Regions from separate parts of the Exiguobacterium sp. s161 genome, predicted to be linked through region 1. Evidence: riboswitches for the same ligand, from Rfam matches in the RefSeq annotation. Region 1 holds a riboswitch; each other region holds the start of a gene.

What was found. Region 1 has a riboswitch for S-adenosylmethionine ahead of KNQ14_RS01300 (methionine ABC transporter ATP-binding protein). Riboswitches for the same ligand answer to the same signal wherever they lie in the genome.
Positions count from the first base shown of each region.
Region 2: another riboswitch for S-adenosylmethionine. It lies ahead of msrA (peptide-methionine (S)-S-oxide reductase MsrA); the one in region 1 lies ahead of KNQ14_RS01300 (methionine ABC transporter ATP-binding protein).
Region 3: another riboswitch for S-adenosylmethionine. It lies ahead of metK (methionine adenosyltransferase); the one in region 1 lies ahead of KNQ14_RS01300 (methionine ABC transporter ATP-binding protein).
Region 4: another riboswitch for S-adenosylmethionine. It lies ahead of mtnK (S-methyl-5-thioribose kinase); the one in region 1 lies ahead of KNQ14_RS01300 (methionine ABC transporter ATP-binding protein).

Region 1 covers NZ_JACSNH010000001.1:282,757-288,305, forward strand. Annotated here, with positions in the region: gene KNQ14_RS01290 (MetQ/NlpA family ABC transporter substrate-binding protein) at 1-496, opposite strand, end outside; gene KNQ14_RS01295 (methionine ABC transporter permease) at 524-1,189, opposite strand; gene KNQ14_RS01300 (methionine ABC transporter ATP-binding protein) at 1,179-2,192, opposite strand; SAM riboswitch class I at 2,277-2,382, opposite strand; gene KNQ14_RS01305 (aminotransferase class I/II-fold pyridoxal phosphate-dependent enzyme) at 2,445-3,632, opposite strand; gene KNQ14_RS01310 (glycoside hydrolase family 13 protein) at 3,781-5,391, shown strand; gene KNQ14_RS01315 (MBL fold metallo-hydrolase) at 5,466-5,549, opposite strand, start outside.
Region 2 covers NZ_JACSNH010000006.1:43,298-48,846, forward strand. Annotated here, with positions in the region: gene KNQ14_RS13835 (NlpC/P60 family protein) at 1-1,174, shown strand, start outside; gene KNQ14_RS13840 (putative quinol monooxygenase) at 1,233-1,526, opposite strand; gene KNQ14_RS13845 (M20 metallopeptidase family protein) at 1,604-2,782, shown strand; SAM riboswitch class I at 2,845-2,948, shown strand; gene msrA (peptide-methionine (S)-S-oxide reductase MsrA) at 3,044-3,574, shown strand; gene KNQ14_RS13855 (DMT family transporter) at 3,651-4,133, opposite strand; gene KNQ14_RS13860 (Crp/Fnr family transcriptional regulator) at 4,146-4,814, opposite strand; gene KNQ14_RS13865 (DMT family transporter) at 4,830-5,258, opposite strand; gene KNQ14_RS13870 (NAD(P)H-dependent flavin oxidoreductase) at 5,396-5,549, opposite strand, start outside.
Region 3 covers NZ_JACSNH010000001.1:530,915-536,463, forward strand. Annotated here, with positions in the region: gene KNQ14_RS02555 (alpha/beta hydrolase family protein) at 1-686, shown strand, start outside; gene KNQ14_RS02560 (EAL and HDOD domain-containing protein) at 854-2,107, shown strand; gene pckA (phosphoenolpyruvate carboxykinase (ATP)) at 2,339-3,907, opposite strand; SAM riboswitch class I at 4,142-4,268, shown strand; gene metK (methionine adenosyltransferase) at 4,397-5,549, shown strand, end outside.
Region 4 covers NZ_JACSNH010000006.1:19,867-25,415, reverse strand. Annotated here, with positions in the region: gene KNQ14_RS13730 (2-hydroxy-3-keto-5-methylthiopentenyl-1-phosphate phosphatase) at 1-559, opposite strand, end outside; gene KNQ14_RS13725 (2,3-diketo-5-methylthiopentyl-1-phosphate enolase) at 556-1,746, opposite strand; SAM riboswitch class I at 1,817-1,918, opposite strand; SAM riboswitch class I at 2,124-2,227, shown strand; gene mtnK (S-methyl-5-thioribose kinase) at 2,306-3,472, shown strand; gene mtnA (S-methyl-5-thioribose-1-phosphate isomerase) at 3,469-4,518, shown strand; gene KNQ14_RS13710 (sugar ABC transporter substrate-binding protein) at 4,530-5,549, shown strand, end outside.

The DNA of each region.
Region 1 (5,549 bases):
CGGTCAGAGGATCAGCATCCGGCTTGAGTTCAATCCAGCCTTGTTCCGCAAGCAAGTTCAGTGCCCGTGCTTGGTTCGTCGGATCATTCGGCGTCGCGACTTCAGCACCTGTCTTGACGTCGTCAAGTGTCTTCGCTGTCTTGCTGTATAGTCCCATCGGTGCTGTCGGAACCGTGATCAGTCCTTTTAAGTCGAGATTCTTTTCTTTAGAAAACGTCTTGAGATAGATCGAGTGTTGGAACAAGTTGGCGTCGATATTGCCGCTACCGAGGGCGATGTTCGGTTGAATGTAATCGCTGAACTCGACGATTTCGACTTTGTAGCCTTTCTTTTCGAGTTGTGGCTGGATCGCTTGTTTGACCATGTCGCTATACGGACCGCTCGTCGCCCCGATCTTGATCGTCTTGTCTTTTTCATCAGCGCTGCTGTCTCCACATCCTGCGAGGACTCCTGCACCGAGTAAGGCTGTTGCTAAAAAGGCATATCGTTTTTTCATGATTGCACTCTCCCTTTGCATGTATGATTAGCGTTTATCTGTTTTTCGCGCCAGTTGATTGCCAAGTGCTTGAATACTTTGAACGATGACGATGAGCACGACGATCGTCACGATCATGATGAGATTATCGTAGCGATAGTAACCGAAACGGATCGCGAGGTCACCAACACCACCGCCGCCGACGATACCAGCCATCGCTGAGAAGCCGATCAAGCTGATCGTCGTTAATGTGATGCCCTGAATGATGCCAGGGAGTGCTTCCGGTAAGAGGACACTGACGATGATCCGCAAGGGTTTCGCCCCACATGCTTCTGCTGCTTCAATCAAACCAGGCGGAATCTCGCGGAGTGATGTTTCGACAAGGCGTGCGAGAAACGGAATCGCTGCGACACTAAGGCTGACAGATGCTGCCGTCGGACCGATTGTATTGTCGAGTAAGAACTTCGTCAACGGAATGAGGGCAACCAGCAAGATGATGAACGGTAGCGACCGGACGATGTTGACGACGAAGTCAAGAACACGGCGGACGGCAAGGTTTTGAAAAAATAATCCGCGGTCGGTGACGAACAAGAGAATTCCGAGCGGAATCCCGACGACCAATGCGAAAGCAAGTGAAATTCCGACCATCCATGCTGTCTCGCCGAGTGCCTTCAAGAGTTCAGGTAACATCGTTTGAATACGATCAAGCCACATCCTGAATCACCTCGAGTGCATGAAGTTCCGTCGCGAGCCAGTCGAGGGCAGGAGCGATTTGATCGGATGATCCCGTCAAGCTGACAATGAGGACACCGAAGGCGACGTCTTGAATATAGTCGACCTTGCCGTGCAAGATACTGACTGAGATATCGTAACGGCGGATCGCTTCTGATAACGTACTCTCACCGGTCTTCTCGCCCGTGAACTGCAAGCGGATGATCTTGCCTGGGGTTGCCTGTAAGATGCGTTCCGGCAATTCGATTTGTAGTGCCGTATCGACGTAATGTTGCGTCACCGGATGCTTAGCTTGACTGAACAAGTCATAGGTTGAGGCGACTTCAACGACTTCACCTTGTGACATGACCGCGACACGATGGCAAATCTGTTTGACGACATCAATCTCATGCGTGATGAGGACGATCGTCAACCCGAGTCGTTCATTCAAATCCTTCAGCAGTTCAAGGATCTGTAGTGTCGTAACGGGGTCAAGAGCGGATGTCGCTTCATCACATAACAAGACGGTCGGATTGTTTGCGAGTGCCCGGGCAATCCCGACGCGCTGTTTCTGCCCACCGCTTAATTGACTCGGGAAGTTCGTCTCAAATCCTTCAAGTCCGACGAGCGAGACGAGTTCGCGAATCCGCTCCGGGAAATCTGCTCGTTTGACGCCAGCGGCCTTGAGCGCAAAAGCGATGTTATCCGCGACGTTGCGCGACTGGATCAATTGGAAATGCTGAAAGATCATTCCTGTCCGCAAGCGAAGTTGACGCAAATCTGCTTTTGACATCCCGCCGAGCGAGACACCGTCGACCTTGACGGTTCCTTGTGTCGGATGCTCGAGCCCGTTGATTAGGCGAAGCAACGTACTTTTACCGGCACCAGACTCGCCAATGATTCCGAAGATTTCTCCTTTTTGAATCGTCAAATCGACATCCCGTAATGCAAAAATCGGGGTCCGATCTCGAACGAACCGTTTTGTAATATGTTTGAATTCAATCATCCGCTCATCTCCTCATACAAAAAAAGTCGCTTTTTCCTAGTAGCGGAGCAACCAGAAAAAAGCGACGAAAGTGTAAGATTTCGTAACTTATCTCTCAGAATGAAAATCATTCTGTAGGATGTGGCACCGTTCCTTACAGGTGGTTGCCGGACGTCGTTGGGCCTAATCCCTCGGTCGCTCTCGATAAGTAGTTATGCTGTTGGGACTTACTTTAACGGAAATGATTCCCATCTGTCAAATGTTTTTTCAGAATTATTCCGCAACAGGTGTCCGGAACAGGTTGAGCGTTCCGATTCGATCGACGGCTTCTTCTAGACGTTCAACGTCAGCAATCAAGCTGATCCGGACGTAGCCTTCACCGTATTCGCCGAAGAAGGATCCAGGGGTCACAGCGACATGTGCTTCGTCAAGTAGATGATCGGTGAAGCTTTGGGACGTATAACCTTCCGGAACAGGAAGCCAGACGAAGAAGGAACCGCCCGGTCGTGGTCCACTCCAACCGATCGCATCGAGTTTTGCGAACAACGCATCGCGTCGTGTTTCATACAAGCGACTTAACTCACGGACGCACGTCTGGTCACTCGTGAGGGCGACGGTCGCCGCATGCTGAATCGGTGTGAAGGCACTGACGTAGAGATGTTCTTGGTACGTTTCGATGCTTGAGATGACGGACGGATTTCCGATGGCAAAGGCAATCCGGAAGCCGGACATGTTGAAGCGTTTCGAGAGTGAGAACAATTCGATCCCGACGTCTTTTGCACCTTCCGTCTGCAAGAAACTTCGCGTCGGACCATCGAAACTGATACCGCCGTATGCTAAGTCATGAACGACACAGATATCATGGGCATCGGCGAAAGCGACTGTCTGTTCGAAGGCTTCTGCCGTCGCGGTCGCACCCGTCGGATTACTCGGGTAGTTGAGGAACAACATCCGGGCACGCTCAACGTCCGTCGTATCAAGTAAGTCATAATCCGGCAAGAAATCATTTTTCTCGAGCAACGGAAGCGTAATCGGGTAAGCGCCAGCAAGTGCTGCACCAGACAGGTAATCCGGGTATCCTGGATCCGGGACGATGACACCTTCTCCAGGGTTGACGATCGTCTGCGGTAAGGCGACGATTCCGGCTTTACTGCCGAGGAGAATCGCGACTTCCGTTGCCGGATCGATCGTGACACCGAATTCAGTCGCGTAAAAGTTTGCGACAGCTTGTTTTAGAAAATCATGTCCACGAAATGGTGGATATTGAAGGTTCGTTGGCTCGTCGATAGCTTGTTTTAAGGCATCGAGAATATGTACAGGCGTCGTTTGGTCGGGTGTTCCTTGACCAAGTGTGATGACATCATGTCCGGCAGCTTTTACAGCACCGATTCGGTTCGCAAGTTCAGCGAAGACGGGAGCAGGAAGCCGATCAATGGCGATGGATGGAGCGAAATGTTTCATGGATGAATGCCTCCTTCGTGGTATTGTCGTCAAGGATAACGAATATTCAGTCAAAAGAAAAGAACTTTTTCGAAATTTAAAAAAATTGTCGGATAAACAGGTACAGATAAGTGGAGCGGGAATAAAGAGTAGGGAGAGGAGTGGGAAGATGAAGCGAGCTAACTGGAAAGAGGCAGTCGTCTATCAAGTCTACTGGCGTAGCTTTAAAGATTCGAACGGGGATGGGATCGGTGATTTAAGAGGTGTCATCGAGAAGCTTGATTACATCGCTTCACTTGGTGTCGATGTCGTGTGGCTGAATCCATGTTATCGTTCCCCGGACGTCGATAACGGCTATGATATTGCCGATTATTACGAGATCATGAAAAAAGCGGGAACGATGGGAGATCTCCAGGAGTTGATCACGGCTGCTCATGCCCGTGGATTAAAGATCATTCTCGATTTAGTCGTGAACCATACGAGTGACCAGCATGCCTGGTTCCGTCAGTCATGTGAGCGGATCAACGATAAGGATGACTGGTACATCTGGAAAGACGGCACGAAAGAGACGCCTCCGAACAACTGGCGCTCGTACTTTGCGCCAAGTCCGTGGACGTGGAGTGAAGAGCGCGGGCAGTATTATTTTCATTCCTTCGCCAAAGAACAACCGGACTTGAACTGGGAGCACCCAGCTGTGAGGCAAGCAATCTACGATATGATGAACTGGTGGATTGCTCAAGGGATCGACGGCTTCCGGATGGATGTCATCAACTTGATCAAAAAACGGTCGTTCGAGGATGTCGCCAATCCGTTTGATCTCTCGTACCTTGGGAATCAGCCAGGTGTGCATGACTTCTTGCAGGAGATGCATGCGAATGTTCTCGCTGGTAAAGACTTGTTTACAGTTGGTGAGATTCCGTTCGTCGGTCCAGAAGATGGACTGTTATATGTCAGTGACGAACGAAAAGAACTCCGGACACTGTTTCACTTCGAAATCGCGGACGACATGGAAGCGATGGATCTCTTACGATTCAAGGAGATTCAAAAACGCTGGTACGACGTCTTATACCCATTAGGTGTCAATTCACAGTTCCTCAACAACCATGATCATACACGACAAGTGACGCGCTTCGGCAGTGAACGATACCGGGTTGAGAGTGCGAAACTACTCGGTTTGATGTTGCATACGTTACCGGGCATTCCATACGTGTATCAAGGAGAAGAGATCGGGATGACGGGGATTCGCTTCTCGGATCCGTCGCTTTATCAGGACGTCGCCTTTCGAAATCGATACGCGGAGCGCGTCGCTGGCGGAGAGGACCCAGAGGTCGTGCTCTCATCGATGCAGTTACTTGCGCGCGATAATTCCCGTACACCGATGCAGTGGGACGATACACATGCAGCTGGCTTTACGAGTGGTAAACCATGGTTAGCGGTCAATCCGAATTATACGGACATCAATGTCGCGCAAGCAGAAGCCGATCCATCGTCCGTGCTTGCTTTTTACAAGTCGCTGATTCAGATGCGAAAGGATCATCCGATTATGGTCTACGGTACATACCGAGACTTAGCGCTTCATGATCCGTATCTCTATATCTATGAGCGGGAATTAGAGGGAGAAGTCTGGCGGATCGTCCTCAACGTACATGATGAACCGATGCAGACCGCCCTCATTTTACCGCATGAAAAATTGCTCGTATCAAACTATCCGGATAGCCCGGATATCTTGCGTCCCTACGAAGCACGCGTCTATCGTTATGCTGTTACAGAACAGACGTGAGTCGTCTGTTGAAAAGAAAAACATCCGCGGACATGTCAGGAACACGTTCGCGGATGTTTTTTCATATGCGTACATTACTTGAAAGGTGATGTTTTTTTCGTCTGTAAGACGTGAGAGAATCGATCGACGGCTTGGCGCATCTCATAACTCGGTCCGAG
Region 2 (5,549 bases), on a different contig from region 1:
GATGTATTCTGTCAAACGAGCTGATAAACTAACGATTTATGGTACGAGCGGTAGTTACACACGATTAAAAAAAGGGACAGTCTATGGTTACGTCAAGACGAGTGATCTCGTCACGAAAAAGCCGGATCTGTATGACGTTACCGGTCAACGTTACGTGACAGAGGACGACGTCGTCATTTGGTCACAGGCAAAACTGTCGGGTAAAAAAATCGGTACGTTGAAAAAAGGAAAATCGATCACCATCTATGGAAAAAGCGGTTATTTTACACGTGTCAAATATAACAATATCTTTGGTTTCGTCGATTCGAGTCGGATCGGACTAAATAAACCAAAAGCAAAAGCGAAAAAAGGGACAACGTTTTATGTCCATCTGGACCAAACGCCACTCTTCTCTGCTGACGTCGCTTACAGTCGGCCAGCTGCCTATTTGAAAAAAGGGACAAAATTGATTGGTCTGAAATCAATTGATGATGATTTTTGGCAAGTTCGCTTAGTCAGCGGTCAAACGGGTTACGTCCTCAACCCTTATATCAGCACGAGCAAACCCGATATGAAACTGACACAAAAAGCAATCAATCGAACGAAAATCTATACCGTCAAACAGACGACATCCTTCTTTTCGAGTCCAACCAGTCCAAAAGGCAGCGGACTCGTTGAGCAAGGCAAACGTGTTTATCCGCGTCACCGGGTCGGAAACTTCTATGTCATCCAGTCAGGCTGGACACCCGTCTATCTTCCGGTCTCAGCTGTGACGATTACGTCCGATAAACGGGTCATTAAAAAGAATAACACGCGCGGTGAAAAGCTGATTCAAGCAGCCGTCCAACATATCGGTACACCTTACACATGGGGATCGCAAGATGCCGTGAACGGTGGCTTCGATTGTTCCGGTTTGATTCACTACGCGACAAATAAGGCTGGAAAATACGGTGGTCGGACGAACGTTCGCGGCTACTGGTACGGTGCTTTCTTTACGAATCGCCGGACGAGTATCTCGAGTGGTAAACGCTCGGATATCGTCTTCTTCCAGAACACCTACACGGATGGTCCATCGCATATCGGAATCATGCTCGATAGCGAACACTTCATCCATGCGGGCGGTTCACAGCTCCAAATCAATTCGATTTATGAACCGCGTTGGCAAGAGCATTTCCTCGGATTTAAATCGATGTAAGACAAAAAAAGACGAAGCCGTCGAATTCGACGGCTTCGTCTCTTCTTATCGCAACACGTCAGAATGTCATCTCGACGTATTTCGTTACTTGTCGATCCATCAAGTATAACTCGATCTGTTCACGGTATGCTTTATAGTGATCGGATGCGATATGCGCTTCAAGTGCCTCTTCGTCCTGATACACTTCATACAGCATGAATTGATGCTCGTCTTCGATCGATTGGTGCAAGGAATAGCGTAAGCATCCTTCCTCTTTTTGTGCGGCATGATAGACCGTTTCTAAAATCGGAAAGACTTGATCCGCGAGTCCTGCTTTGATTGTAAGTACAGCGTTGACGACGATTTCTCCCATGTTTCATTATCCCCTTTCGTGATTACCTGTATCTGTACCCATTTTCACGAAAAAACACACGTCAAAGGAGCTTGAAGATGCAAACTCAACTTTTTGAAGCACTCGAACAATTCGAACCGACGATGATCGCGTTACGGCGTGATTTCCATCGACATCCGGAACTCTCTTTTCAGGAAGTCCGCACACCAGAACGAATTGCAAACTTTTACGCGGAACGGGGCATCCCTCACGAAACAGCCGTCGGAGGTCGTGGTGTCGTCGCGACGATCGAAGGCAAATACCCTGGCCCAACGATTGCGGTCCGTGCAGATTTTGATGCTTTACCACTTCAAGAAGAGACAACACTTGCTTTCCGGTCAATCCATCCCGGTGTCATGCATGCTTGCGGACACGATGGGCATACGGCGATGGTGATGGCTCTTGCTGCTACGCTCTATCCGTTACGGGATCAATTGCAAGGAACGATTCGAATCATTCATCAGCATGGAGAAGAGGTCTTTCCTGGCGGAGCCATCCAAATGATCGAAGCCGGCGTTCTCGAAGGCGTCGATGCGATTTTCGCGACACATCTCGAAAATGATTTACCGGTTGGTACGATTGGGTTTCGGGAAGGACATACATTATGTGCGATCGACGAATTCGAAATCATCGTTCATGGTCAAGGTGGGCATGCCCAGGCACCGCACAAAACAAAAGATGCGCTCGTCGCTGGGGCACAACTCGTCTGCAACTTACAACACCTTGTCAGTCGACGGGTCGATCCGTTCGAACCCGCTGTTCTTGCAATCGGATCCTTCCACGCAGGAACGGCGCCGAACATCGTCACGGGTGAAGCACGCATCGTCGGGGAGATCCGGACGTTCAATGAAACCCTGCGGCATCAGCTCCGACAAGAAGTCGACCTTGTCGCCAAAACGACGTGTGCCGGCATCGGTGCTACTTATTCGATTGACTTCACGACGGGTTACCCGGCGCTTTGGAATCATCCGGACGAGACAAAACTCGTTCAGGAAGCTGCTTCTTTCTTACCGGAAGCATCTGTCCGGTCACTCACACCGATGATGGCGGCGGACGACTTCGCACATTATCTAACACACGTCCCGGGAAGTTACTTCTTTACCGGCTCCGGATATACGGACGGTCGCATCAATCATCCACAGCATCATCCGCAGTACGAGATCAACGAACAAGCGTTATTGGTTGGTGCGAAAACACTCGGAGCGACGGTTTTACGTGCCTTGAAACCTAAGGATTGACTTTATTTCTATGTGAATGGTATCATCACAACAATGATAACGAATGACATCAACTTCATATACCCTTATCAAGAGTGGACCGAGAGATCTGGATCGATGACGTCCCAGCAACCTGCGTATAGCAAGGTGCTACGACCAGCAAAGCGAAAGCTTTGGTTGATAAAAAGCGGCGACTCCTTTTGCAACCAAGCGAAGGAGTCGTTTTCGTTTTTCTCGCTGTCAGACATACAATGGGAATTTCCCACGGAGAGGAAGAGACGGATGGAAAAAGCAACATTTGCAGGTGGATGTTTTTGGTGCATGGTGACACCATTTGAAGAATTACCAGGAATCGAGGGAATCGTATCAGGTTACATGGGCGGTCACGTCGACAATCCGACGTATGAGCAAGTCAAAACAGGAACGACGGGACATCTCGAAGTCGTCCAAATCACGTTTGATCCGAGCCTATTCCCGTACGAGCGTCTGCTCGAACTCTACTGGCCACAAACGGATCCGACGGATGCAGAAGGTCAATTCCAAGATCGTGGCACGCAGTACGCACCAGCGATTTTCTATCATACGGATGCGCAGCATGAAGCAGCAATCGCTTCTCGTGACGCTCTTGCTGCAAGCAATCGTTTCAAACAACCGATCGTAACGCGGATCGATGCCGCTTCTGAATTTTATCCGGCGGAAGAGTACCATCAAGACTTCCATAAGAAAAATCCAGAACACTATAAAAAAGATCGTGCTGCCTCTGGTCGCGATGCCTTCATCGAGCAGGAATGGAAAGATACGACGACGGTTTAATTCAAAAAAATGCATATAAAAACAGGTCAGTAAACATTTGTTTGCTGACCTGTTTCATTGTTATGAAAAAAATAAGTCATGAAACACGTTCTACTTGATCCGCCGCCTTCTCTTCCGGCGCCACGACTTGATACCGCTTCAAAACGAAGATCCCACATACCATGACAGCGAGACCGACGAGCTGACCGAATGATAAATCAATTTGTGGTAAACCGAACCAACCGAACGTATCGACAGCGAGAGCAAAGCTTAACTGCGAAATCAGAACGACAGAGATCGCGACGGACGGACCAAGCAATTGAATTCCACGCATGACACAAAAAACGACGCCAACACCTACAAGTCCACCAAACCAATAGAGTGGCGATACGTTTTGAATCTGTCCGATTGTTCCACCACGAAACAGAACATACGTGACACTTGCTCCGACGAAACCGACAAAGAAGACTAGCGTCGTCGTCGCCCAAGCGCCAAACGCGTCACTCATCCGAGCATTCAATACCGTCTGTAAACTGATCAACATCCCTGCCAATACGGCACACACGATGCCTATTACCATGTTCGTTCCTCCTTACTCATAGCTGTTGCCGTTCGCCTTCTCGCGAATCCGCTCCAGATCGACAATGATGATTTTCCCGCGTCGTCGAACGAGAATCTCTTCTTCACATAATTTCGTGATGATCCGATTGAGATGGCGATAACTTGTTCCAAGCCAGTCGGCGACGTCATGCAGGTTCGACGTCCGCATCTCCTGAGAAAACAAACTGTCACTGGCTTCAGAAGCGATCGACAACAAATATCCTGCAAATCGCTCTTCAACTGTATACAATACATGGTGCGACGCTGATTTCGAGTCGGCATACCACTTCGCTGTGATCGTTCGTAATAAGAATTGCAGAAAGACGTTCGTCGTATTGTGCTCGCGTAAAATCGCATACGGTACGCTCAACACCTCGACGTCGGTCACCGCTTCGACCGTATTCAATACTTCCCGTTCGTTGATGAACTCAGCGTCACCGATCACTGTCAGTGGTGTCTTGAATCGTAGAATCCGTTGTTTCCCTTCTGACGAGGCAGCAGATATCTTAACTTTGCCTGCGACGATGAAGTACATCCGGTCGATCGCTGCCCCTGTCGTACAGAGGAGTTCCCCTTTTTGGAAGGTTTCTTGACGCAACCAAGCGCGCGTCTCTTCCGTCAAAATCGTATCCAGTCCATACTGTTGAATGACGCTTTCCATGTTCATTTCCCCCCTTTAGGCAAGTGAGAAAATCGCAACTCCTGCAAGCATGAGACCCACACCAACCCATTGACCACGATTTCCTTGTTTTTTTAAGACACCGAACCATCCCTTTAAATCAATCACAAACGCACATAAAATCTGTGCGACGAGTAATAAACACATCGCCCATGTCATCCCGAGTTTTTGGATTGCTGTCAGTTCCGTTACGACGACTAGCACGCCAATCAAACCGCCGCTCGCATAAATCCATGGAAACTGACGGAAGCCACCGATTTTCCGATCTCGTACGAAACTGTAAATGACTAAACAACCCATCAGACCCACAAAGTGGACGATCAATACGGACAACCACGGTCCGACGCCTGTCGCAAGGCGCGCATTGAATATGCCTTGCAGGGCGATGAACAGACCGCTCATCAAAGCAAACACGACTCCTTGCACGTCATCTCCTCCTTTAATCTCTACACTAGAGTAGACCTTACTCGTGCCCTACTTGAAAAGGACAAATGTCCCATTTTCAAAAAAACATGAAAAAACCCGCTGTCCACAAGTGGCATCACGGGTCCCTCACTATATGCTCATGTCGTAAAACGAGTCGTCGTTTGTTTCAGCTGTTCCTCTGCTTCCGTCATCATGCGCGTAAACAACTCCGCAACAGTCGGCACATCATGAATCAATCCCGCAACTAGTCCAGCGTTGACATATCCTTTCTCCTCATCGCCCTCAAGAGCG
Region 3 (5,549 bases), 250 kb from region 1:
CGGACGGAGAACGGGTCGGTGCCTATATCGTACTCCCGCAAGTCGCGAACGGTCAGGGAATTCTCTACTTGCGTGGTGGAACGCGTTCGATCGGAATGGTCCGACCGACTCGATTGCTCGCGTTCGCACAGGCAGGCTTTTTTGTCATGGCACCTTTCTATCGAGGGAATCTAGGCGGCACGGGAAAAGAAGACTTTGGACATCACGATATCGAAGACGCCTGCAGCGCCTTTGACTGGTTACAGCAACGTGTCTCGCATGTTCACGCATTTGGATTTTCACGTGGTGGACAGATGGCACTGCTCCTTGCGCATCACCGTCCAGTCGCTCGAACGGTTTCCTGGGCAGGGGTGACGGAGTTGACGTGGACGTATGAAGAGCAGAAGACGATGCAAAAGATGCTGCGGCGATACACGGGAGGTACACCAGATACGGTTCCTGATGAATACGCGGTTCGCTCGCCGCTCCATGTCGAACCTCAAGGTGAAGTGTTATTGATTCACGGTGCGTATGATGAGAACGTTCGTTTACGCCACGCGACGGCTTATGCCGCACGTCATTCCGAAAAAACGACGCTTCAGACTTACGCCTACGCGCATCAATTTCCGATTCATGACAAGTTGCGTGTGACGCGGAATGTGTTGAATTGGTTTGAGACTGGTGTATGGAATTCAGATGAAAGATGATAGTTCAAGCAGTACGACCGATGTCGTGCTGTTTTTTTGTGTTACGGAAAATGGCATAGAATTAAAAAATAAGAACATTGATATGTTGTAAAAAACAATAATCTCCTAAAAAGTAAACTTTGATATAATAGATGACATCTGAGAAGAATAGAGGGGGCATGAGAACGATGGATATCTTATTAGCACGTCAACCCATCGTTAATCGAGTAGGTTCGATTGATGCATTTGAACTATTGTATCGTTCGATTGAACAAATCAGTGTGTTTGATGGTGATTTAGCGACGATGGATGTTTTGACGAATACACTTGTTCATATGGGAGTAGATCATGTAGCAGAAGGCAAGAAGCTATTTGTTAATTTCACGGCAGAGCTGTTGAAAAGTGACTTGATTCATTATTTGGATCCAAGCCAATTCGTCATTGAAATTCTAGAAACAGTTGAAATCGATACAGAGATGCTGTCTGTTCTACATAGTTGGAAAGACGCGGGCTTTACGTTAGCACTCGATGATTTTGTGACGGATTTACTTCGACAGCATGGAGCGGAATTGTTTGAGTTGATCGATTTAATTAAAATCGACATCGAGGCGATTTCCCCTCGTGAGCAAAGTGCTATCCTCCATATTGTCCGTCGCAATTATCCTCATATCCGAATGCTTGCCGAGCGTGTCGAAACGCACGAAGATCATACACGTTGTCTTGACATGGGATATGACTGGTTTCAGGGATATTTTTATGCTAAACCGATGTTGATGAAAGGAAAGGCGGTCCCACCGCAACTACCGGTTTTGTTAAAAATGCTGAAATGGCTTGATACGGATGAAAAGTACGATGAGGTCGTTGATGAGATTGAAGCGAATCCCTATATTAGTATTCAAGTGTTACAGCTGATCAATTCTCCAGGAATGGGTTTACGCAATACCGTCAGTTCCGTTCGTCAAGCGATTTCACTGCTTGGCTTTTCGCAACTCAAAAGTTGGATTTCGTTGATTGTTTTACGTGAGATGAAGCTTGCTAGTCCTTATGAGTGGTCAAATGAGTTATTACGGTCCTCTTTACACTGTGCGAAGCTCTGTGAACTCTTTGCTACCGAAACACGAACACTACAACCGGAGAGTGCTTACATGATTGGCTTGTTATCGCACATCGATGCGTTATTATCTGTTGATATTGACGATATCATCGATCAATTGCCACTCGAAGATTCTCTGAAGATTGTTCTACAAGGAAAGGATCATCCGTTTCGGGATTGTTTAGTGCTTGCGATTAGTGCAGATCGAGGTGATTTTGATCAGTTTGAACTGCTGAGTCAGCGTTTAAATGTATCACTTCCGCGAGCATATGCCTTACTGACGGAAAGTCAAGAGTGGCTCATGCAGCGAGAAAAACATATTCAAGAAGAGTCAGACTCGATCATATAACTAAAAAAGAGTTTGAAGACTTTTTTTCTAGACATAAGACGACGTGTAATCATTCTCTTAACTGAGTAGGATTACACGTTTTTATTCGTCTCGAATCGCCTAATAGGAAGAATTTCTAAGGATTAAGGAGTAACTAAAAAATCTGAGTCCGTGAAGATCGGACTCAGATTTTTTAGTGAAATGATGTAAATTCAGTGTCTCTCTTTTTGATGAAAGTCAGAAAACGCTACTTTATAGGCGTGGACCAGCTGACTTGATCGCATCCGTCGCACTCTCGAAACGGAGGAAATTGTTCTGGAATTTCTCAGCAAGCGAACGCGCTTGTGTGTCGTATTCGTCCGGATTCGACCAGACGCGTACCGGGTTGAGTAACTCACTTGGAACACCAGGAACTTCAAGCGGCATATGAAGTCCAAAGATCGGGTGTTCTTCTGTTGGAATCGTTGCAAGTGTGCCGTTAACGGCAGCGTTGACCATCGTCCGTGTATAGGATAGCTTCATGCGGCTACCTGTTCCGTAAGCACCGCCTGTCCAGCCCGTGTTGACGAGATAAACGGTAACACCATGACGATCGATCAATTCGCCGAGCATCGTCGCATATTTTTCAGGCATCAGTGGAAGGAATGGTGAACCAAAGCATGTCGAGAACGTTGCTTCCGGTTCCGTGACCCCACGTTCTGTCCCAGCGAGTTTTGATGTATATCCTGATAGGAAGTGATACATCGCTTGTTCTTTCGTCAATTTGCTGATCGGAGGCAAGACACCGTACGCATCAGCTGTCAAGAAGACAATCGTCTTCGGATGACCAGCGCGTGACGGAACAGCGATGTTATCGATTGCCGTAATCGGATAAGCAGCACGCGTATTTTCCGTCAACGATGTATCATCGTAATCAGGATGACGGGCTTCGTCGAGTACGACGTTCTCAAGGACGGTTCCGAAACGGATCGCGTCAAAGATTTGTGGTTCTTTTTCACGCGATAGATTGACCGTCTTCGCATAACATCCCCCTTCGATGTTGAAGACACCATCGTGCGACCAACCATGCTCATCGTCACCGATCAATTGACGGCTATCATCGGCTGAAAGGGTGGTCTTACCAGTACCAGATAGACCGAAAAACAAGGCGACGTCGCCTTCGTGTCCGACGTTTGCCGAGCAGTGCATCGAAAGGACGTTTTCTTGTGGCAAGAGGTAGTTCATGACGGAAAAGATCGACTTTTTGATTTCTCCAGCGTATTCCGTTCCACCGATCAAGACGATTCGGTGTTCGAACGACATCGCGATGAACGTCTCGGAGTTCGTTCCGTCAACGGCAGGATCTGCTTTGAAATGTGGCGCGTAGACGACCGTGAACGGTTCGAAGGCAGCCACTTCAGGATACTCGCGTAAAAAGAGTTGTTTGGCAAACAGGTTATGCCAAGCATATTGTGTGAGCACACGGACCGGAAGGGTGAAGTGCGTATCTGCTCCAGCAGCAGCTTCTGTGTAATAGAGATGGTCAGCTTCGTTCATGTAACGAAGAACCTTTTGCAACAATTGTTCAAATTTGTCTCCATCCATTGGTTGGTTGACATGACCCCAATCAATGTGAGACTCGCAGGAAGAATCACGGACGATGAACTTATCTTTTGGTGAACGACCTGTAAATTTCCCCGTTTCTACAGATAATGCGCCGTTCTCAGCAAGGACACCTTCTTCGTTTCGAATCGCATGTTCGACAAGTTCAGCAACAGATAGTTGTTTGAACACATGCTCTTTCTTGAGTAGTTCTTCGATATTCAGGACCGTCATCGGCATCCTGACCCCACCTTTCCCCTACGTTGGTTTTGGCTCACTGCATTTAGTATGACACATTTATTATATATGACATACTAAAGGGAGAGCAATCATTTTCTAGTGCTGATTTCTATTTATCTGGAAACGCTTTCAGCATTAACAGTTTAACATCTCTTTCAAAAAGTTTCGACTAGAATTTGAAACCTTGCTTGACAGAGTAGTTACAACTTTATATCATGTAATTCGTAACGGATACTCTTATTCTGAGCAGGTGGAGGGAACAAGGCCCGAAGAAACCCGGCAACCGTCCTACATTAATTCACATATTAATGAGGGAAAAGGTGCTCTCCTGAAGCGAAGTAAACACTTCGAACGATAAGAGGGTAAAGGAAGAACGCACAACCTTTCCCTGACCATTTTTTGGACTTGGAAAGGTTTTTTTCATTTTACCGTCCCACTCAACTAGGGGAAATGAGTACACCGTCAAATTCTTTTTTGGGAGGGTCATACATGACAAACCTTAATCGCCGACTATTCACGTCGGAGTCAGTCACTGAAGGTCATCCAGATAAAATCTGTGACCAAATTTCGGATTCAATTCTTGATGCAATCCTCGCAGCGGATCCAAACGCGCGTGTTGCGGCAGAAACTTCTGTTACAACAGGTCTCGTTCTCGTTGCAGGTGAGATCACGACATCGACTTACGTCGACATTCCAAAAGTCGTCCGTGAAACGATTCGTGAGATCGGTTATACACGCGCGAAATACGGTTTCGACGCGGACACATGTGCTGTATTGACATCAATCGATGAGCAATCAGCAGACATCGCTCTTGGTGTCGACCAAGCGCTTGAAGCACGTGAAGGTAGCATGTCTGATGCAGAAATCGATGCAATCGGTGCAGGAGACCAAGGTCTCATGTTCGGTTACGCAACGAAAGAAACGCCAGAACTCATGCCACTTCCAATCTCGCTCTCACACCGTCTCGCACGCCGTTTGGCAGAAGTGCGTAAAAACGGTCAACTCGACTACCTTCGTCCGGACGGAAAAACACAAGTCACGGTCGAATACAACGAGAACAACGAGCCGGTTCGTGTCGATACGATCGTTATCTCGACACAACACGCAGAAGAAGTCACGCTTGAGCAAATCCAAGCTGACTTGAAAGAACACGTCATCACACCGGTCATCCCGGCTGAATACATCGACGCAGCAACGAAATTCTTCATCAACCCAACTGGCCGTTTCGTCATTGGCGGACCACAAGGAGATGCTGGATTGACTGGTCGTAAGATCATCGTTGATACGTATGGTGGATACGCACGCCACGGCGGTGGAGCATTCTCAGGTAAAGATCCAACAAAAGTCGACCGTTCAGCTGCATACGCAGCACGTTACGTCGCGAAGAACCTCGTTGCTGCAGGTCTTGCAGACAAAGCAGAAGTTCAACTCGCGTACGCAATCGGTGTCGCGCACCCGGTATCAATCGCGGTTGACACATTCGGTACAGGAAAACTTCCTGAAGCGCAACTCGTCGAATTGGTTGCTGAAAACTTCGATCTTCGTCCGGCTGGAATCATCAACATGCTTGATCTCCGTCGTCCGATTTATCGTCAAACAGCTGCATACGGTCACTTCGGTCGTACAGATGTTGAGCTTCCAT
Region 4 (5,549 bases), on a different contig from region 1:
AATCACGGGCATAGACACGATCCGCTTGTTTCGCGAGTTCGAAGTCCGTCACCGAGTCACCGATGACGATGATGACGTCATCGTCTTTGCGCAATGCCCGGGCAACGGACGTTTTACAACAGCCGCACCCGTTCGTGCAATGGGCATCGCAGGTGTTTGGCCAATCGATATGGACGAATGGACCACTGAAATCGGCGACGTTACAGTAAATCTGTTCTTGTTCAAGCAATGGCGCTAAGATCGGTTCGACGAAAAAGTCCATTCCACCGCTGACGATCGAAAAATCGATTCCTTGACGACGACTGTACTGAAGTAACTCCGAAAATCCGTCGCGAATGACTGCACGCTCCAACAAAAAGTCAAGATAGGCTGTTTTTCCGTCAGACGGCAGAAGTGCGAACATTTGCCCGACACCACTCTGAATCGATAGCGTCCGGTCGAGTACGCCGCGTTTCAACGGTTCGAAGTCACTCGCTGGCGCAAATTGTTGCATGAGTGCGATGATATTATCTTGCGTCGTCACCGTACCGTCGAAGTCACAAAGAATCCGTACGGTCATGACTTGATCCCCCAAGCGTCGAGGGCGATCCGTAATTCTTCATGACGCGATGCTGCCGCCGATAGGGATTCATTTGCGAGTGCCGCATCGAGTGCCTGACGGAAAGCAATGACACCAGCCGCAGCACCTTGCGGATGACCATGTACGCCGCCGCCGGCGTTGATGACGGAATCGATACCGAAGTCCCGTACGAGTTGAGCGACGAGTCCAGGATGAATACCAGCTGAAGGAACCGGGAAGATCGATTTCGTCTGACCGAGACGGGTCGCTTCGACCGCGATGCCACGGGCGACATCCTTTGGCAAAGCGACATTGCCGTAAGGAGACGGGAATAGCGTCAAGTCTGCTCCAGCAGCACGCGGTAATGTGCCGAGTAAGACAGGGGCAGCGACTCCGTGATTCGGGCTAGCAATCAACGCACCGCTATATGCTGGATGATTGAAGATCGGAACGTTGATTTCCGGATCACTCGCCAGTTCGCGTAAGACGTCGAGTCCGTATGTGAAGGTATTCAGCAAGAAAGCAGTCGCTCCAGCATCAATCAATCGCTTGGCTTGATCCTTGAGCGTAAAGACGGGACCACTGAGTGTGATCGCATATAACGCACGTTTACCGGTCCGGTGGAAGTGAGCATCGATGACCTCACGTCCGATTCGTGCCCGGTCAATCGTCGGTGTCAACGGATTGTCGTATAGGATCTCATCGTCTTTGACGAGGTCAATCCCACCAGCGAGTTGTCCTTCGAGTTGATCACGAAGGAACGATAAATCCCGTCCGATGACTCCTTTGAAGATGCTCATTAATAATGGGCGATCTTCGACACCAATCAAGGAGCGGACCCCTTCGATCCCGAATTTCGCACCTGGAAAGTCCGACGTAAATGTATCGGGTAATAGCAATTCCGTTAGTTTGATTTCACCGTCGAGTGAGAGTTTCCCGAAGACGGTCGTTAGAATCGCAGAAAAGTCGCGCGATACGTTATGTTCCGGGTAACGAATCGTGATATATCCTTTGCCATCGCGCTCTTCGGTATGTACGACTTCCCCTTTGAACGAGGCGAGTTGTTGTTGTTCGAGATGATTCAGTTCCGTCCAAGAACCGACTGTCAGACCAAGCGCGAGTTGTTCAGCGCGTTGCTCGAGTCGATCACGGGCAGTCAATTGATAAGTAGCAGTGATATAAGCCATGTCTTTCCTCCTTCAACAAAAAAATGGTCTCTCGTCAGCGACAAGAGACCATGAATGATTCGAACGTGGACTCTTATCTGTCAGCTTAGTAGCTGCAAGAATTAGCACCGTGCCAAAAGGTCGGTTGCTGCGACATCGTAGGGCTTGTCCCTCCGTCTGCTCTTGATAAGAATTGGATGAAATTGTGAAATCTAATTGCAATTTTTACATGAGAATCGCTACTTGTCAAACTATTTTTAGAAAATTTATTTTTTTGAAAATACTCTTTCTATAGATGGCATAAAAATGATATCCGTTTCTGCTTGATTTCGATTTGACAGCGAGGAAGTCGATTGCGTAAGATTCAAATCAATATCACACACGACAACTACATACGACTCTTATCGCGAGTTGGCAGAGGGAATTGGCCCGATGACGCCGCAGCAACCGACCACTAGGCACGGTGCTACATCCAACAGACGTTTCGTCTGAGAGATAAGAGGACGCAGTGACTTTTCTGCGCCTCTTTTCGATGACGAAAAGAGGCGCTTTTTCGTGTATCACATAGGGGGAAACTGAGATGACATATAAAGCATTCACAGAACAGGACGCGATTGATCGTGTTCGGACATTAGGACTGATCGGCGACGGAACTGTCGAAGCAGAAGAGATTGGCGACGGGAACCTCAACCTCGTCTTTCGGATTCGAGAAGGCGAACATCGCTTGATTTTAAAACAAGCATTACCATATGCGAAGGTCGTCGGGGAGAGCTGGCCGTTATCGCTCGAACGAGCGTGGATCGAGCAATCCGCACTCCGTGAATTCGCACGGCATGCCGTACCGTTCGTGCCGCGTGTTTTTCATGCTAGTCATGAAGAGGCGTATACGGTCATGGAAGATCTTTCACATCTGACGATCGTTCGAAGCGGTTTACTCGCAGGTGAACAGTATCCGTTGCTTGCGGAACATATCGGTTCTTATCTCGCTCGGACGTTATTCCATACATCGGACTTTGCACTTGGTCCGGTTGAAAAGAAACGTGTCGCCCGAACGTACTACAATCCAGACTTGTGCGACATCACGGAAAAATTAATCTTCACGGATCCGTTTCATGACGCGGAAACGAACGAGATTGAAGCCGGACTCGAAGAAGAGGTGGCACGTCTATGGGCAGACGATGAGTTGAAACGCGAAGTCGCAAAACTCGAAGCGCTCTTCATCACGAAAGGAGATGCATTGCTGCACGGCGATCTACATACAGGCAGCATCTTCGCCTCGGCGACGGAAACGAAAGTCATCGATCCAGAATTCGCCTTTTATGGTCCATTCGGATTCGATGTCGGGCAGTTCATTGCGCATCTATTCTTCGCAGCATATCCGGATTACCCTACACGACGTGACGCCCGAATCAAGGATATCGATACGTTCTGGCTGACGTTCGCTTCAACGTTCCGTGCATTATGGGAACGGGAAGCCGTCGAACCATTCCGGACATCGGGGCTCGTCGACGATGTATTGAGCACGATCTTGCAGGATGCCCTTGGCTTTGCCGGTTGCGAATTGATTCGGCGGACGATTGGTCTTGCACCGGTCGCTGATTTAGAATCAATCGATTCAACGACGGAACGCTTAGAGCGGAAACGTCACGCTCTTCGTCTAGGAGCGGCGTTAATCAAACGCCGTACAGAATGCCGGACATTCGATGATTTACGAAACTTTGACGTAACGGAGGAACTCAGCCGATGACTACATTCGTTCAAAGTATCCGTTACGAAGATCGTATCTTGACGATTCTCGATCAGACACGTCTACCGCAAGAAGAGCACTATGAAGTCATTGCTGATCTCGCGCAAGCGGTTGAGGCGATTAAGCAACTGCGCGTTCGAGGCGCACCTGCGATCAGCTTATTCGGTGGATTCGTGCTCGTTCAAGAAGCATACCGGTTTGAAGCGGCGCTTCCGGTCTACAAGCAAGCCTTGCTTGAGACATCGGCGACGTTACTCGCGACACGACCGACGGCCGTCAACTTGCGAAATGTCCTCGATCAATTGAATCCAATCATTCAAGACGGGACGTCGGTAGAAGAGATTCGCGAACGGTTGGAAAAACGGACGGTCGCCTTATACGACCAGGATGCGCAGACGTCACGTCAAATCGGGATTCATGCACTGGAATTGTTCCAGTCAGGCGACCGGATCCTAACGATTTGTAATGCTGGATCGATTGCGACCGCTGCTTATGGAACGGCACTTGCGCCGTTCTACATCGCAAAAGAACGCGGCATCGAATTATCCGTTTTTGCGAGTGAGACGCGACCGTTACTGCAGGGAGCACGATTGACGACATGGGAGCTGCAACGTGCCGGCATCGATGTCACGTTAATTACGGACAACATGGTCGCCCATACGCTGAAAGAAAAACAGATCGATGCGATCATCGTCGGTGCCGACCGCATTACACGAAACGGAGATACCGCGAATAAAATCGGGACGTTCCAATTGGCATTGCTCGCGCAAGCTTTTGGTATTCCGTTTTACGTCGCAGCACCGCTCTCGACGTTCGACTTCTCGCTCGTTTCCGGAGACGCGATCGAAATCGAAGAACGTGATCCGCAGGAAGTGACGACTGTCCAAGGTGTCGCGACAGCACCGGAAGGCGTCGCTGTCTTCAACCCGGCGTTTGATGTCACACCACACACATTGATCACGGGCATCATTACCGAACTTGGTGTCATCACGCAACCGAATGAAGAAACGATTGAACAATTAACAGGGCTTCAACCCCTCGGATAAGGAGATATGTCATGAAAAAACTAGCTTACGCCGTCCTAGCACCGGCACTGTTACTAGCGGCTTGTGCGAATGGAGAAGCCACGACGACGAAGGTCGTCAAGGATGTACCAAAAGGGGTTCAATCGGACGTCAAGATCGCCGTCATCCGCAACCTAGCATCGGACGACCATACGAAACAATTCCTTGATGGCGCACGAAGTGAAGGCGAAGCGCTTGGCTTTAAAGTCAGCACGTTCATTTCGGAAGGTAACGACGTCAAGTTCAAGGAGCTGGTCGCGCAAGCGATTCAGCAAGATTATGATGGGCTCATCATCTCGCATGGTAAGGAAGACTACGCCTATGACATGATTAAACCAGTGGTCGACAAAGGGCTGAAGGTCGTGACGTTCGATACGGTCACGAAGAAAAAAGGAACGGCGTTAAAAGGTGTGACGGAAACATTCCAAAACGATCATCAACTCGCGAAGCTATCGCTTGATGAAGTGACGAAGGTGACGGACAAAAAGCCGGTCCGTGTCATCAAACTTTGGTTCGGACCAGGTTTTGCCCCGCTCGATCGTCGTCAGGAAATCTATAAGACGTACGAAGCAGACGGTAAGATCAAAACGCTTGAGACGGTTGGACCGACAAACTTCCAAGATGTCCAAGGGGATATCGCAACGAAGATGAATGCGATTCTCGCGAAATATCCGAAAGGAAGCATTGATGCGGTTTGGGGAGCGTGGGACGAAGTCGCAAAAGGGGCTTACAAATCGCTCAAGGATAATAAACGTCAAGAAATCCCGCTAATCTCGATCGATGTCTCGAATCAGGATATCAACCTGATGCGTGAAAAAGGCAGTAACTGGGTCTCGACGAGTGCGGTGGATCCATTCTTGATTGGACAAACGGACATGCGATTACTGGCTAAGAAAATCGCTGGCGAGAAGACACCAGATAGCTTTGATCTCGACGCGAAACTCGTGGAGCAGAAGGCGTTGAAGCAGGATACGACGATGTACAATCTCGATACGATCATCAAAGGATGGAGT